Regions from separate parts of the Vagococcus intermedius genome, predicted to be linked through region 1. Evidence: predicted binding sites of a transcription regulator. Region 1 holds the regulator's gene; the other holds the start of a gene.

Region 1 (8,135 bases):
GACAACTCACTTTCACCCATCTAGTCATTAGCCATACATACCTTTAATAACTCTTGGATGAGATAACTGTTTTGCTCATGATTTTTAACAGCAATTCGATAATAAGTCCCATCCAGTCCACGATAATTACTACAAGATCTTATCAACAATCCGGCTTTTAATAGTTGCTCTTTCACCGTTTTAGGCTCTGTAATTTTTAATAAGATATAATTGACTGAGGAGGGAAAGACTGTTACCGCCGCTATTTTTTTTAATTCAGTTTCTAAATATACTTTTTCTTTCTCAACCAAATCCAACGTTGCCTTTTGATAAGCTGGGTCATTAAAAACAACTTGTCCAGCATAATCTGCTAAGGTATTGATACTCCATGGTACTTGATACTCTTTCATACTTTCAATTATGTCTTGGTTATCAGTTACAATGTAACCTAATCGCAAACCTGGTAAGGCATAAAATTTAGTTAAAGAACGTAAGATAAATAAATTTTTACTTTTATTAATAGCCTTTATCAATGTATAATTCTCACTATTTGGAATAAAATCCATAAAAGCTTCGTCTAATATTAATGAAATGTTTTTTTCGTCGCAGTAAGCTAATAGTGTTAATAACCATTCTTTAGTTAATAACTGACCCGTGGGGTTATTAGGTTGACATAAACAGATGCAATCTATTTCAGGGGTTTCTTTGAGTACTTGTCTAAAACGTGAGTCATTTAATTTAAATAATTCTTCTTCTAACAAATCAAAATAAGTAAACTTACTTTTAACTAAACTGAATGCCTCTTCGTACTCAGAAAATGTGGGGGCTAACAATAACACATGCTGTGGCCTCATTGCCTGCGCAAGTAAATAAATAATTTCAGCTTCACCATTACCTGGTAAAATCTGGTTGCTTGCTAGTTGATGATGTATTGATAGGACTTGTTTTAATTTACGATATTCACTATCCGGATAGTGAATTAATTCTGGAATTTTTTCTCTCAATTCTCTTACTAATTGTTTTGATAAACCTAAGGGATTAATATTAGCACTAAAGTCAATGAGACTTTCACTACTAATCCCCATTAATTCTGCTACTTCCTCGCGATTTCCTCCGTGCTTACTCATTACAATCCTCCACTATACTTAATGTTAAACAACTTTACTTTGACCAAAGTTTTTTATTTTACTTGGCAAAACAGCATAGACTAATTCTGATATGAGTAAATTTGCCAACGTTGCAATTGTTAGCGGAACAAATAATACGAAGACAACCTCGTGTAGAACAGGATACAAAATTAATAAATTCAATGGAACACTGACAATATAGGCTATTAACCAACTCACAGCTTTAACCATAATACCATCACCCATTGCTTTTTTTCGAACTAGACCAAAAATAAACATACAAATTCCCATTAAAAAACCAATTATGATATGAATCGGTAACGTTTGTGGAAAGCCAGCTAATAGAGCTGAAACAAAATGGCCAGCAATTCCTAAAAAAGCACCATAAACTGGACCTAAAATCATCGCCCCTAAAAAGGCTGGAAATGAGTCTAACGCAATTGAGCCTAATAATTTAAAATTAGCCCCTAATACACACATTGCTAGTAGCATGCTTACCCAAGTCAATTTCTTAGTTGTCATTGCCTCTCCTCCTTACAAAAATAACTATTAATTTAGCCCTATCAAAAAAGATACGACAAAAAAGACACTCTGATCTCCCACAGAATGTCTTGTAATTAAGCAAACAATCAACAGTGACTTTCACAAATTACAAGACAAAATCCCAATAGCTTTGTCTGTTTGATAATGTCGGCGCAAGTAATCTGGCTTTACGTCACTTTACTCTTTTCACTTCCACTTAAAATGGCCAAGTCAAAATTTCATCAGTATTACAGTAGAAAGGGTCTGCTGAGGCATTTAACCTCATTTCCTTACGTCCATCATTAAACTCGATATTCAAAGTATACAGAAAGCGCTCTTACTAATCAAGACTTTTTAAACATTTTTTCACAATCTTGCTATTATTTATTTATAACTAACTATTAATGACCCGAAATCCCTTATTTTTAAAGGCCTAATTAGTTTGCTTATTGTGATAGTATTCTTTTTACATTATGACAACATGACAAAAAAAAAGAGCTAAGAATCCCTTAAGGTTTCTTAGCTCTTTTTTTAACGTTTAAAAGCGTCTTTCATTTTATCAAAAAAACCTTCTTCTTGCTCTGCAACTTTATCGCCACCAGCTTCAGCAAATGCACGTAAAGCATCTTTTTGAGCTTCGTTTAAGTTTTTAGGTGTTAAGATACGAACAGTCACTTGTTGATCACCTGTTCCAGTACCACGCAGTTTAGGTGCTCCTTTACCACGCAAACGGAATGTTGTTCCTGTTTGCGTCCCTGCAGGTATTTTCAACTTCACTTTACCATGCACAGTTGGTACTTCCAATTCATCACCTAATGCTGCTTGAGAGAAGCTCAACGGTAATTCGTAATAAATTTCTGAACCATCACGATCGAATAAATCACTATCTTCTACGCGGAAAACAACAAATAAATCACCATGAGGACCACCATTGATACCGGCTTCTCCTTGTCCTGATAAGCGCATTTGTTGTCCATCTTCAACTCCAGCAGGGACATTCACTTTAACAGAATGTTTTTTCTTAATACGACCAGTCCCATGACAATCTGTACATGGCGTGTCAATCGTTTGCCCTTGTCCTTGACATTCGTCACAAGTTTGGCGTGTCATTACACGACCTAAAGGTGTTTGACGTTCAACATTAATCGTTCCTTGTCCATGACACTTGCCACATGTCTTAGGGCTTGTGCCGGCTTTAGCACCAGACCCATCACAAGTTGTACAAGTATCTTCACGATTATATTGAATTGTTTTTTCAATCCCAAAAATAGCATCTTCAAATTTCAGATCAAATGAATATTGTAAATCTGATCCTTGACGAGGCGCATTTGGATTAGCAGAACGACCGCCGCCGCCACCAAAAAATGATTCAAAAATATCTTCAAAGCCACCAAAACCAGCAGCACCACCGCCGAAGCCACCAAAGCCACCAGCACCGCCACCATAATTAGGGTCTGTTCCAGCATGCCCATATTGATCGTATGCTGCCTTACGTTGGGGGTCGCTTAAAATCTCATAGGCTTCTGAAATTTCTTTAAATTTATCTTCTGCATCTGCCTCTTTGTTAATATCTGGATGATACTGTTTTGAAAGTTTACGATACGCTTTTTTTATTTCCGCATCAGTTGAACTTTTGGTCACACCCAGAACTTCATAATAGTCTCTTTTGGCCATGGGTTCCCCTCCACATCTCTAATTTCCTTTGTTTTCAAAGCTTAATAATCATACCATAAAATAAAGATTTTCCAAATAGGTTCTAGCATAATTTTATGCTAATAAGTAGGAAAAGCCAAAGACTGATAGCTTTGGCTTTTCCGGATTATGTGTTAGCGACTTATTTATCGTCAACCTCTTCAAAGTCAGCATCTACAACATCATCAGCACTTCCTTGAGGGGCATTAGGATCCATTCCTTCAGCTCCACCTTGAGCGGCTGCTGCTTGTTCGTATAATTTAACTGTTAAAGCTTGCACGATTTCATTTAATTCGTCACGTTTAGCTTTCATTTGTTCTAAATCATTGGCTTCAACAGCTGCTTTTAATTCATCGCGAGCTACTTCTGCTTTTTTAACTTCTTCTTCTTCAACTTTACCTTCTAATTCACTTAAAGTTTTATCAACAGTGAATAATAATGAGTCGACTTCATTGCGTAAATCAACTTCTTCTTTACGCGCTTTATCCGCTTCGGCATTAGCTTCAGCATCTTTCACCATTTTTTCAATTTCTTCATCTGATAAACCTGAAGAAGATTTGATTGTAATAGTTTGTTCTTTTTGTGTTCCTAAGTCTTTGGCAGAAACATTTACGATACCATTTTTATCAATATCAAATGTTACTTCGATTTGTGGGACACCACGCGGTGCAGCTGGGATATCTGTCAATTGGAAACGACCTAATGTTTTGTTATCTGTCGCCATTGGACGTTCACCTTGTAAAACATGAATATCTACTGCTGGCTGATTGTCTGCTGCTGTTGAGAAGACTTGTGATTTACTTGTTGGAATTGTTGTATTACGGTCGATTAATTTAGTGAAAACTGACCCCATTGTTTCAATTCCTAATGATAAAGGTGTAACATCTAATAAGACCACATCTTTAACATCACCAGTAATCACACCACCTTGGATAGCAGCACCCATTGCTACTACTTCATCTGGGTTTACTGATTTATTAGCATCTTTACCAGTTTCACGTTGAACCGCTTCAACAACTGCTGGAATACGTGTTGAACCACCAACTAAAATCACTTCATCAATATCTGATTGTGATAATCCGGCATCTTTAAGTGCTTGACGAACTGGAATTTTAGTTCTTTCGACTAAGTCTGATGTTAATTCATCAAATTTAGCACGAGTTAAGTTTAATTCTAAGTGAAGAGGACCTGCTTCTCCCGCTGTAATAAATGGTAAGCTAATTTGTGTGCTTGAAACACCTGATAAATCTTTTTTAGCTTTTTCAGCAGCATCTTTCAAGCGTTGTACGGCCATTTTATCTTGTGACAAATCAATGCCATTTTCTTTTTTGAACTCAGCAACTAAGTAGTCCATAATTTTATCATCAAAGTCATCTCCACCTAAGTGGTTATCTCCAGCTGTTGATAATACATCAAAGACACCATCGCCTAATTCTAAGATAGATACGTCAAATGTACCGCCACCTAAGTCAAATACTAAGACTTTTTCTTCTTTATCTGTTTTGTCTAAACCATAAGCAAGCGCTGCTGCAGTTGGTTCGTTAACAATACGTTCTACTTCTAAACCAGCAATTTTACCCGCATCTTTTGTTGCTTGACGTTGTGCATCATTAAAGTAAGCCGGAACTGTTACAACTGCTTTTGTAACGGGCTCGCCTAAATAATCTTCTGCAAAACCTTTTAAGTATTGTAAAACCATCGCTGAAATTTCTTGTGGTGTATATGATTTACCTTCAACTTCAACGTTGTAACCAGCTTCACCCATGTAACGTTTGATTGAAGCAATTGTATTAGGGTTTGTTACAGCTTGACGTTTTGCGACTTCCCCTACTTGAATTTCCCCATTTTTAAATGAAACTACTGATGGTGTTGTACGGTTACCTTCTGGGTTTGGGATAATTTTAGCTTCTCCACCTTCTAAAACTGCAACTGCTGAGTTAGTTGTTCCTAAGTCAATTCCGATAATTTTAGTCATAATTAATTTCTCCTTTAGTAATTGATTTTTTTTATTAGTTATATGATACAGCTATTCTTATTGAGCAACAATCACCATGCTCGGTCTTAAAACTCGATCATGTAAGATATAGCCTTTTTGTAAGACATTAATAATCTCATCTGATTTTTGATTTCCTTCGACAGGAGCCGTTTGAACTGCTTGATGTAAATTAGGATCAAAAATCTCACCCATTGCTGAGATTTCTTCAATTCCAGCTGATTTCATGGCATGTAACACACTTTCCATAACCATCTCAATCCCTTTTTTCAAACTTTCTCCTTGCTCATCCGTTACTTCAATTGCAAGAGCTCGTTCTAAGTTATCAATAGCTGGTAATAATTCTTTTCCTAAATCTTGTGAACGGTATTTAGCTGCCGCTTCACGATCTTTAATATTACGATTACGCATATTAGCAATTTCTGCTTGTGCACGTAAAAATTTATCTTCCATTTCTGAAAGTTGTTCTTGTAACAATTCTTCTTTAGTTTTTTCAGGCACTTCTTCTGATGATAAATCTGCCTCTGTTTCACCTAAAATTTCATCAATCTTAGCTTTTGTCTCTTCATCAACCTCTTCAGTTGTCTCTTGCTTGTTTAATTCTTCTTTGTTTTCTGTCACTTTTGATACTTCCTTTCTGATCCTACATTATTGATGATGAATCTAACGAGCGATAGTAATCTGTCAACTCATGGGAGAGCTCATTTCTAAAAGCATCAACTAAACCAAACATCTTAGAATACGACATACTAGTTGGTCCTAATAAAGCAATTGTCCCTTTACCATGCCCCGGTACTTCATAAGAAGCCGTGATTAAACTCATTTTTTCTAATAACTCATTTTCTAATTCATTACCAATTCGAATCGCGATTTGATCTGTCGGTGGAACAATTAGACTCGCTACTTGTTCTTGATTATTCATCAATGAATACATTGATTTAAATTCTGAAACATCTGTTAAAATGTCAAAATCCAATAAATTCATTTTACCGCCTACAAACACTCGCTCTTCAAAAGCTTGTCCCAAAATATTATCAAACAAGGACATCATCCCTGTTGGTGTTTGGAAATATTTTTGTAAAATCATTGGGATTTCTGTTCTTAATTTATGATAGACCGTCAACAGCGGTTCACCAACTAATTTGTCATTGATAATTTTAATCATTTTTTCAATATCTTCACTGGAAACACCTTGAGGAATGGTAAATACCTGGCTTTCAACATTGCCTTTATCGGTGACAATAATTGCCATTAATTGTTGATTGTTCAACGGTACCATGCGAAAACCTGTCAAGCGTCGCTCTTTGACCTCTGGACCTAATGAAAATGCCGTATAACTCGTCAGTTCAGATAAAATCTTAGCTGACTGTTCTATGATGTCATCAATAGCTTGAAACTCTTGGCCAAAGGACTGTTTGATCACTGATAATTCACCCTGACTAACGGTTGACGGCTTTAGTAAATAATCAACATAAAAACGATAGCCTTTGACTGATGGGACACGGCCTGATGATGAATGATTTTTCTCAATTAAGCCAAACTCCTCTAATACACTCATATCATTTCTGATAGTAGCTGAGCTAGCTTTAATACCTTCTTTCATCAGTGTTTTAGAACCGACCGGCACACCAGTTGATGTGTAGGTCTGAATAATCAGATACAAAATATTTAATTGTCTCTCTGTCAGCATCCTACTCACCTCTTTTTTTAGCACTCAATCATTCTAAGTGCTAATCACATTATTAATATACCAAGAGCCATCTTTTTTGTCAATAGATAACCTCTATTTTTTTAGCACTCGGCCATCAAGAGTGCTAAAAGCTTAAAAAAACGCCTTTTTCAATTTTTTATTTATCGTAGTTTCTTAACTGAAGCCATTGTCCTATTACAAAAAACTTACTATAATAAACATGATACAAAAAAACTAAAGGAGTTGTTAACATGGTAAAAGAAAAAAAGAAATTTAGTTTCCCCTCAGCCTATACGGTTATCTTAATCGTCTTACTACTTGTAATGGCCCTGACTTATTTTATCCCTGCCGGTAAGTTTGAAACCATTCAGTATCAGTCTGAGTCAAAAGCATTCATTATTACTGATGTAAACGGTAAAGAACAAGCCCCCATCAAGGCTAACCAATCAATTTTAGATGAGCATGATATTAAAATTGATTTGGCAAAATTTGAAGACGGTTCGATTTCAAAACCCGTCGCTATCCCAGGTAGTTATCAAGAATTAGACGAAAAACGTCCTGGATTATTTGGAGCCATCAAAAATTTTCTACACGCACCGATTCAAGGTTTAGCTGATTCCATTGGCATTGTTACATTTATTTTAATTTTAGGCGGAATCATTGGTGTGATTAATAAGACAGGAGCCTTTACTGCAGGAATGAATGCCCTATCTAAAAAATTAGATGGTAAAGAAAAATGGTTAATTATTATTATCTCTACTTTAATTGCCATTGGTGGTACAACTTTTGGTTTAGCAGAAGAAACCGTCGCTTTCTATCCTATTTTAGTTCCCATTTTTATGGCAGCAGGATATGATGCCTTAGTTGCGATTGCTACAATTTATCTTGGAAGTTCAATTGGTTCAATGGCCTCAACAGTCAATCCTTTTTCAGTAGTTATCGCTTCAAATACTGCTGGAATTAACTTTACAGATGGTATGGGACTTCGCTTGGTCATGCTAGTGGTCGGAACTATTATGTGTATCGTTTACACAATACGTTATGCCGAAAAAGTGAGAAAAGATGCTAGTCAATCACTTATCTTTGATCAAAAATCAGAATTAGAAGCTCAATTCTTAACACAAGATCCTGA
Region 2 (8,135 bases), 1.1 Mb from region 1:
GTTATTGTAACCGATACAGCAAATGCCCCAAGAATTAGTGGGGAAAATTATGCGTTAGGTGCTAAACTAATTAAGATAGACCACCATCCAGATGATGAGCCCTATGGTGATTTATCATGGGTCAATACAGAAGCAAGTAGTTGCAGTGAAATTATTTATGATTTCTATGAAATGTTTAAAGGAGAACTAACTTTAAACGCTGAAGGAGCACGTTTACTTTATGCAGGAATTATTGGTGATACAGGACGCTTTATGTATCCATCTACTACGTCCCATACGCTAGCTGTAGCTGCTGATTTATTACGTTTTGGTTTTGATGCACCTTTATTAAATCGTCAAGTAAGTGAGATGCCATTTAAAGTAGCCAAATTGTCAGGATATGTTTTACAGAACTTACAGATGACAGATAATGGTGCGGCTATGATTATTTTACCTGACTCTTTATTACAAGAAAATGATGTAACAGATGCTGATACGTCAGCTTTGATTTCATTACCAGGACAAATTGAGAGTGTTTTAGCTTGGGGGATTTTTGTCGAACAGCCTAGTGGTTGCTATCGTGCTCGTTTGCGTTCTAAAGGACCGGTTATCAATACAATTGCTAAAGCTCACAATGGTGGCGGGCATCCGTTAGCAAGTGGTGCCAATGCCAAAGATATGGCAGAGGTTGAAGAAATTTTCAGTGAAATTCAACTAGCTATTTCAGAACAATAAAAAAAGCTAAACCAGTTTTTCTGGTTTAGCTTTTTTATTGTTCTTCTAATTCGAGTCCTAAGGTTTCCCACTGAGTCATCAAGTTTTCTTGCTTAAGTTCTAGTTCATTCAGAGTTGCTTGTAAGGTCATTAATTTGCTATGGTCCTCGATGTAGAGTGGGTTTGCCATCTCCATTTGAGTAGCCGTAATAGTATCATCAACTTCTGCTAGCTCAAGTTCAATTTGTTCAATTTTTCGTGTCAGACTTCTAATTTTTCGTTGGTAGTCTTTCGACTGTTGGAACTGATTTTTATTAGAGACAAGGGTGACAGTTTCCTTTGTCTCTGAGTTTTGTTTTTTGAGAAGGGCTAGTTCCTCTGCCTCAAGTTTTTTCTCTAAATAATAATCATAGTCACCTAAGTAGAGAGTACTACCAGTTTCAGATAGTTCAATAACTTTTGTTGCAATACGATTGATGAAATAACGGTCATGAGAAACAAAAAGTAACGTTCCTTCATAGTTAATTAGGGCATTTTCAAGCACTTCTTTGCTGTCAATGTCTAGGTGGTTGGTAGGTTCATCTAGGATTAAGAAATTTTCTTTATCCATTGAGAGTTTAGCAAGAGCTAAACGAGCTTTTTCGCCACCACTTAGTAAAGGAACAGTTTTTTCAACATCTTCTCCAGAGAAAAGGAAGCTCCCTAAAACAGAACGAATGTCTTTTTCTGGAACTGTGGAGTGTTCGTCCCAAAGTTCATTTAAGACTGTTTTATGGGAGCGTAAATCAGCCTGCTCTTGATCGTAGTAGCCGATAGTGACATTAGTACCTAAATGAGTGTTACCTTTAATAAAAGGTAATTGCCCAATAATTGATTTTAAGAGCGTTGACTTTCCAATCCCGTTAGGACCCACTAAGGCAATCGCTTCTTGTTTTCTAATATCTAAGTTGATTGGCTCACATAAGATGGTCTCATCATAACCAATTGCAGAGTCCTCAGTCTGTAAGACAATATTACCTGATTGTTTTTCAATATCAAATAAAAAACGAGCTGATTTTTCATCTCCGACAGGGCGATCCAAACGTTCCATCTTATCTAATTGTTTTCGTCTACTTTGGGCACGTTTAGTGGTACTTGCCCGTACAATATTTTTAGCAACAAATTCTTCGAGTTTGTTGATTTCTGTTTGTTGTTTTTCAAAGGCTTTCCAGTCAGAAGCGAGTTTTTCAGCTTTTAATTCGAGAAATTTACTATAGTTTCCTTTATAATGGGTCATTTTATGTCGGCTTAAGTCATAGACTTCGGTAACAATCTTATCCAAAAAGTAACGATCATGTGAAACCAGTAACAGTGCCCCACGATAGTTTTGCAAGTAGTTTTCTAGCCATGATAACGTTTCAATATCAAGGTGGTTAGTTGGTTCATCTAGAATCAACAAATCAGGGCGTTCTAATAGGAGTTTGGCTAAAGCTAGACGTGTTTTTTGACCACCAGACAAACTTGAAATAGGGCGGTCATAAAAAGTTTGGTCAAAACGAAAACCATTTAAAACGGCCTTGATTTCTGATTCATAACCGTAACCATTCTGCTCATTGAAATTATGTTGTAACTGATCGTATTCTTTCAAAAGCCGAGCATAGGCTTCTTCATCGGCTAGTAACTCAGGTTGTCCAATTTTATATTCTAATTGTCGCAAGCGTGTCTCTAAGGCGCGTAATTGGTCATAAGCTGTTAACATTTCTTCCCAGATAGTTTTGTCACTGCTTAGACCGGTGTGTTGGTCTAAGTAGCCAATGGTTAAGGCTTTAGTTTTAGAGATAGTTCCCTCATCTGGTTCATCAATACCGGCAATGATTTTTAAGAGTGTCGATTTTCCGGCACCATTTCGACCGACTAAGGCGATGCGGCTGCGATCTTGTATTTCTAATTGGATATGATCAAATAAAACTTCGGCACCAAAATGTCGAGCTACTTGATTGGCTTGTAGTAAAATCATAGTGTCTCCTTCTAAAATAAGTAGTATGTTAATAGTCTATCACACTTGCTATTATTGAGAAAAGAAAGTTGCCATTTTTATAGGAGATATTTCACAAAACGAAACAGGAAAATTGCATTTTAACGAGGTATACTGGTATTATAGTAATGTATTTATTAAGCTATCGAGATTTGATACTAGATATAAGCTTGTTTAAAAGTAGACAAGCATTGAAATAGAGCAATCAGTCGAGAACAGATATTTTTAAAGGAGGATATAGTATGAAAAATCAAGCAATACCAAAAGCCACAGCTAAAAGACTACCTTTGTATTACCGTTATCTTAAGGTTTTATTGGATTCTGGTAAAACAAAAGTGTCATCAACTGAATTGAGTGATGCCGTTAAGGTAGACAGTGCGACTATTCGTCGTGATTTTTCTTATTTTGGAGAGTTAGGAAAACGCGGTTATGGGTATGATGTCGAGAGTTTATTAGAATTTTTCTCTAAAACATTAAGTGAAGATCGCTTAACAAATGTTGCGTTAATTGGGGTAGGTAATTTAGGGAATGCCTTATTAAAGTACGGCTTCCATCAAAACAATAATATTCGTATTAGTGCGGCTTTTGACGTAAGAGAAGACCTAGTAGGACGGATTGTTGATGGGATTCCAGTCTATCCAATGAGTGATATGGAATCACAAATTAAATTACAACAAATTGAAATTGCTATTTTGGCTATTCCAGCTTCTGAAGCACAAGATACAGCTAACTTGTTAATCAATGCTGGAATCAAAGGCATTATGAACTTTACACCAGTTCGTCTAACAACGCCTAAGCATGTTCAAGTTCAAAGTGTTGATTTAACAAATGAGTTACAAACATTAATTTACTTCTTAAATCACTACACAGAATCAGAAGAATAAAAAGAAACCTAGACAAGTGTCTAGGTTTCTTTTTATTGCAAGATACTTAATTGTAACAACATCACAAGACCATTCATACAACAATGTGTCACGATAGAAGTCCAAATACTTCCAGTTTTTTGGTAAAGATAATAGAAGGTCATCCCCATTGCAAAGTACACAAGTATATGTCCGTCAGCGTGAGCTAAGGCAAATAAAAAAGAGCTAGTTATGCCAGCAAGTAGACTAGAAATGTACTTACTTAAAAAGCCAGTAATGGCTTTACGAAAAACAAATTCTTCCATAATAGGCCCAGCAATACTTACTGCTATCATAAAAATTGGCGCGGTTTTTATTAATTCTACGATATTCTGAGTATTTTCTGATTCGGGTACCGTATGAAAAAGTAGTTGTTCTAAAAGATTGGCAAAGGTTTGAGCAAAAAAGGCTAAGGGAATTCCTAATAATCCCCACAGTATAACTTTAGAAATCGGGAAATTTCCCGATTTTTTTTCAATTGGGGGAACTTCTTTTAAACGATTATTAAAGAATAATAAAAGCCCAGCGCCTAAAAAATAACTCCCAGCTGTTAAAGTAATAGATTGTTGAGCGGTTAAATTTAAGGGAATTGCGATGATGGGACTAAAAAAGATTAGGGTGTAGCCACATAGTGTAGCAATTGTATATTTTGTAAGACTCATAGTAAACTCCTTTATTATTGATAATTATTTCATTAGTATAGCATAAAGTAAGAAAAGCAGGTTATTTTTCAAAAAAAAAACACCATATGACTTGCCAAATAATTCATTTATGAGTATGATGAATAAGTGAGTTAGCACTCGGTTGTAACAAGTGCTAATTCATAATCAAAAATTTCAATAGATGGAGGGATTTATAGTGTTAAAACCATTAAATGATCGTGTTGTAATTGAAGTAGTCCAAGAGGAAGAAGTGACTGCTGGCGGGTTAGTGTTAACTTCAGCTGCTAAAGAAAAACCGCAAACAGGGAATGTTGTAGCAATTGGAGACGGTTATATGTCTAACGATGGTACAAAACTTCCATTATCAGTTAAAGCTGGAGACAAAGTTCTTTTTGAAAAATATGCCGGTTCAGAAGTAAAACACGAAGGCAAAGACTACTTAATTGTACACGAAAAAGACATTATTGCGATTGTGCAATAAACGATAACTTATAAAACATAAATAAAAAATAATTATGAGGTGACGTAAAATGGCAAAAGATATTAAATTTTCAGTAGATGCACGTGCAGCAATGGTTCAGGGTGTTGATACATTAGCAGATGTTGTAAAAGTAACGTTAGGACCTAAGGGGCGTAATGTTGTATTAGAAAAAGCATTTGGCTCACCACTTATTACTAATGATGGGGTAACAATTGCGAAAGAAGTTGAATTAGATAACCATTTTGAAAATATGGGAGCTAAATTAGTTTCAGAAGTAGCTTCTAAAACGAACGATATCGCTGGAGACGGTACAACGACTGCGACCGTTTTAACTCAAGCGATTGTGCGTGAAGGACTTAAAAATGTTACAGCTGGTGCTAACCCAATTGGGATCCGTCGTGGGATTGAAACAGCAACACGTACTGCTGTGGAAGAATTACACGCAATTTCTAAAAAAGTAGATTCAAAAGAATCAATTGCTCAAGTAGCTGCTGTTTCTTCAGGCTCAAATAAAATTGGTGAATTAATTTCAAATGCGATGGATCGTGTTGGAAATGATGGTGTCATTACGATTGAAGAGTCTAAAGGGATTGAAACAGAATTAGATGTCGTGGAAGGTATGCAATTTGATCGTGGTTACTTATCACAATATATGGTAACCGATACGGATAAAATGGAAGCTGTACTAGACAATCCATATATCTTAATCACAGATAAAAAAATCTCAAATATTCAAGAGATTGTGCCTTTATTAGAACAAATCTTACAACAAGGTAAACCGTTATTAATCATTGCTGATGACATTGATGGTGAAGCATTACCAACACTTGTTTTAAATAAAATTCGTGGAACATTTAATGTGGCAGCAGTCAAAGCCCCAGGTTTTGGTGACCGTCGTAAAGCTATGTTAGAAGACATTGCTACATTAACTGGTGGAACATTAATTACGGATGATTTAGGTTTGGATCTAAAAGAAACAACGTTAGAGTCATTAGGAACAGCCCGTAATGTTGTGGTAACAAAAGATAGCACAACGATTGTTGAAGGTGCTGGCAATAAAGCTAAAATTGAAGATCGTGTTAATTTCATTCGCTCACAAATTACTGAAACAACTTCAGAATTTGACCGTGAAAAATTACAAGAGCGCCTAGCTAAATTATCAGGTGGTGTGGCAGTAGTTAAAGTCGGAGCAGCAACTGAAACAGAGTTAAAAGAATTAAAACTTCGTATTGAAGATGCGTTGAATGCAACTCGTGCTGCTGTTGAAGAAGGTATTGTTTCGGGTGGGGGAACAGCTCTAGTAAATGTTTCTCACAAAGTAGCTGCCTTAGAAGCAACAGGAGATGAACAGACAGGTATTAATATCGTACTACGTGCCTTAGAAGAACCAGTTCGTCAAATTGCTAACAATGCAGGTCTTGAAGGCTCTGTCGTGGCTGATAAGTTAAAACAAGCTGAATTAGGAATTGGTTTTAATGCGGCAACAGATGAATGGGTAGATATGATTGAGGCTGGTATTGTTGATCCAACTAAAGTGACGCGTTCTGCTTTACAAAATGCAGCAAGTGTTGCATCACTTATCTTAACAACAGAAGCTGTAATTGCTGAAAAACCAGGAAAATCACCAATGCCACCAATGCCAGGTGGCGGTATGGACCCATCAATGATGGGCGGTATGATGTAGAGTTTTAACATCATGCTTTATTCTAAAAAAGAACTCTCTAATTGGAGAGTTCTTTTTTTTAGTGATAAAGTCTAAAAACCCTCCCTAATATGTGTTTTACATTATAAAAAGATTAAAATATAATGAGTTATATTTGTAAGGAAAGGTTTTGATGGGGATGTTAGAAAGTAAAGAAGAAACAGTACAGTTAAATGGGGCATTAAAATCACGGCACATGCAGATGATTGCTCTGGGGGGAACAATCGGTGTCGGATTATTTATGGGGTCATCTGCGACAATCAAATGGACAGGACCATCTGTTTTATTAGCTTACGCTTTTTCAGGGTTAATTTTGTATATTGTGATGAGGGCATTAGGGGAAATGCTTTATATTAGTCCAACAACAGGCTCATTTGCAAATTTGGCAACAACCTATCTACATCCTAGATGGGGATATTTAGCAGCATGGAGCACCGTTTTTGAATATTTTTTAGTAGGTATTAGCGAAGTTATTGCGGTAGAAGCTTACTTGGCTTTTTGGTGGCCAGATTTTCCTAATTGGTTAATAGGAATTATTATCATTGGAATATTGTGTTTGGCCAATCTTATTTCGGTAAAAGTTTATGGTGAAATTGAAATGTGGTTTGCCTTGATCAAAGTTGTGACCATTATTGTGATGATTATGCTAGGTTTTTTGATGATTTTTTTAGGTGTCGGAAATCATGGCATCCCCTTAGGTCTTGGTAATTTATGGCAACATGGAGGATTTTTTACAGGGGGAATTAAAGGGTTTGTTTTTTCTTTATCAATTGTAATTGCAGCCTATCAAGGGATTGAATTGATTGGAATTACCGCTGGTGAGGCAGAAGACCCCCAAAAAAATATTGTAAAAGCAATTCGTTCTATTGTGTCACGTATTTTAATTTTTTACATTGGGGCAATATTTGTGATTGTGACGATCTATCCTTGGAATCAAATTGGTGAAATCGGCTCACCCTTTGTGGCAACTTTTGCTAAGTTTGGAATTACTGTTGCCGCTGGTATTATAAACTTTGTTGTCTTAACAGCAGCATTGTCAGGTTGTAATTCGGGTATCTTCAGTGCAAGTAGAATGTTATATACACTAGGCTTACAAGGCGATTTACCTAAATTCATGACAAAGTTATCACGCTATAAAGTCCCTTATATGCCAGTTATTACGATGGGGCTAGGAATATTAGTTGGGTTTATTCTTAATCATTTTACTGCTGATTATTTAGGTAAAGAAAGTAATTTATTTGTAATTGTTTTTGGTTCAAGTGTTTTGCCGGGTATGATTCCATGGTTTATCATTTTATTTAGCCAATTGAAATTTAGGCAAGCTCACGAGAAAGAGTGGCGCAACCATCCCTTCAAGTTACCCTTGTATCCTTTTAGTAATTACTTTGCCTTACTTAGTCTGTTTTTTATTTTAATTTGCATGTTTTTTAATCCAGAAACAAGAATTTCAATTGGTGTCGGGCTTACTTTTGTGAGTGTAACACTCGTTAGCTATGAGATTATTAGTAAAAAAAGATGAAATATCATTAAGCCAAAATAGCCACCTTTTAAGGTGGCTATTTTGGCTAATTAGATGTAAAGATAGGTAATAATAAATGATAGATACGTTGCCATTTCTCTGAAAAAAGACTATCTTTTAAATAAATAAAATTAAACTGATGGTGTGTTTCTAAGTGAGGAA

What was found. Region 1 encodes HrcA, which represses chaperone genes, less so after heat shock. Its sites were predicted from a motif close to TTAGCACTCNNNNNNNNNGAGTGCTAA; they were not measured.
Region 2: the regulator HrcA is predicted to act here: its motif matches at 4,403-4,429, upstream of groES (co-chaperone GroES).

The regions. Positions count from the first base shown of each region.
Region 1 covers NZ_CP110232.1:1,514,665-1,522,799, forward strand. Annotated here, with positions in the region: partial or broken gene OL234_RS11005 (GHMP family kinase ATP-binding protein) at 1-28, opposite strand, end outside; gene cobD (threonine-phosphate decarboxylase CobD) at 21-1,106, opposite strand; gene OL234_RS07080 (ECF transporter S component) at 1,131-1,628, opposite strand; gene dnaJ (molecular chaperone DnaJ) at 2,160-3,302, opposite strand; gene dnaK (molecular chaperone DnaK) at 3,463-5,295, opposite strand; gene grpE (nucleotide exchange factor GrpE) at 5,353-5,934, opposite strand; gene hrcA (heat-inducible transcriptional repressor HrcA) at 5,957-7,003, opposite strand; gene OL234_RS07105 (YfcC family protein) at 7,255-8,135, shown strand, end outside.
Region 2 covers NZ_CP110232.1:432,256-440,390, forward strand. Annotated here, with positions in the region: gene OL234_RS01900 (DHH family phosphoesterase) at 1-714, shown strand, start outside; gene OL234_RS01905 (ABC-F family ATP-binding cassette domain-containing protein) at 749-2,689, opposite strand; gene OL234_RS01910 (redox-sensing transcriptional repressor Rex) at 2,950-3,591, shown strand; gene OL234_RS01915 (CPBP family intramembrane glutamic endopeptidase) at 3,624-4,271, opposite strand; gene groES (co-chaperone GroES) at 4,468-4,752, shown strand; gene groL (chaperonin GroEL) at 4,802-6,436, shown strand; gene OL234_RS01930 (amino acid permease) at 6,594-7,973, shown strand; gene OL234_RS01935 (LysR family transcriptional regulator) at 8,020-8,135, opposite strand, start outside.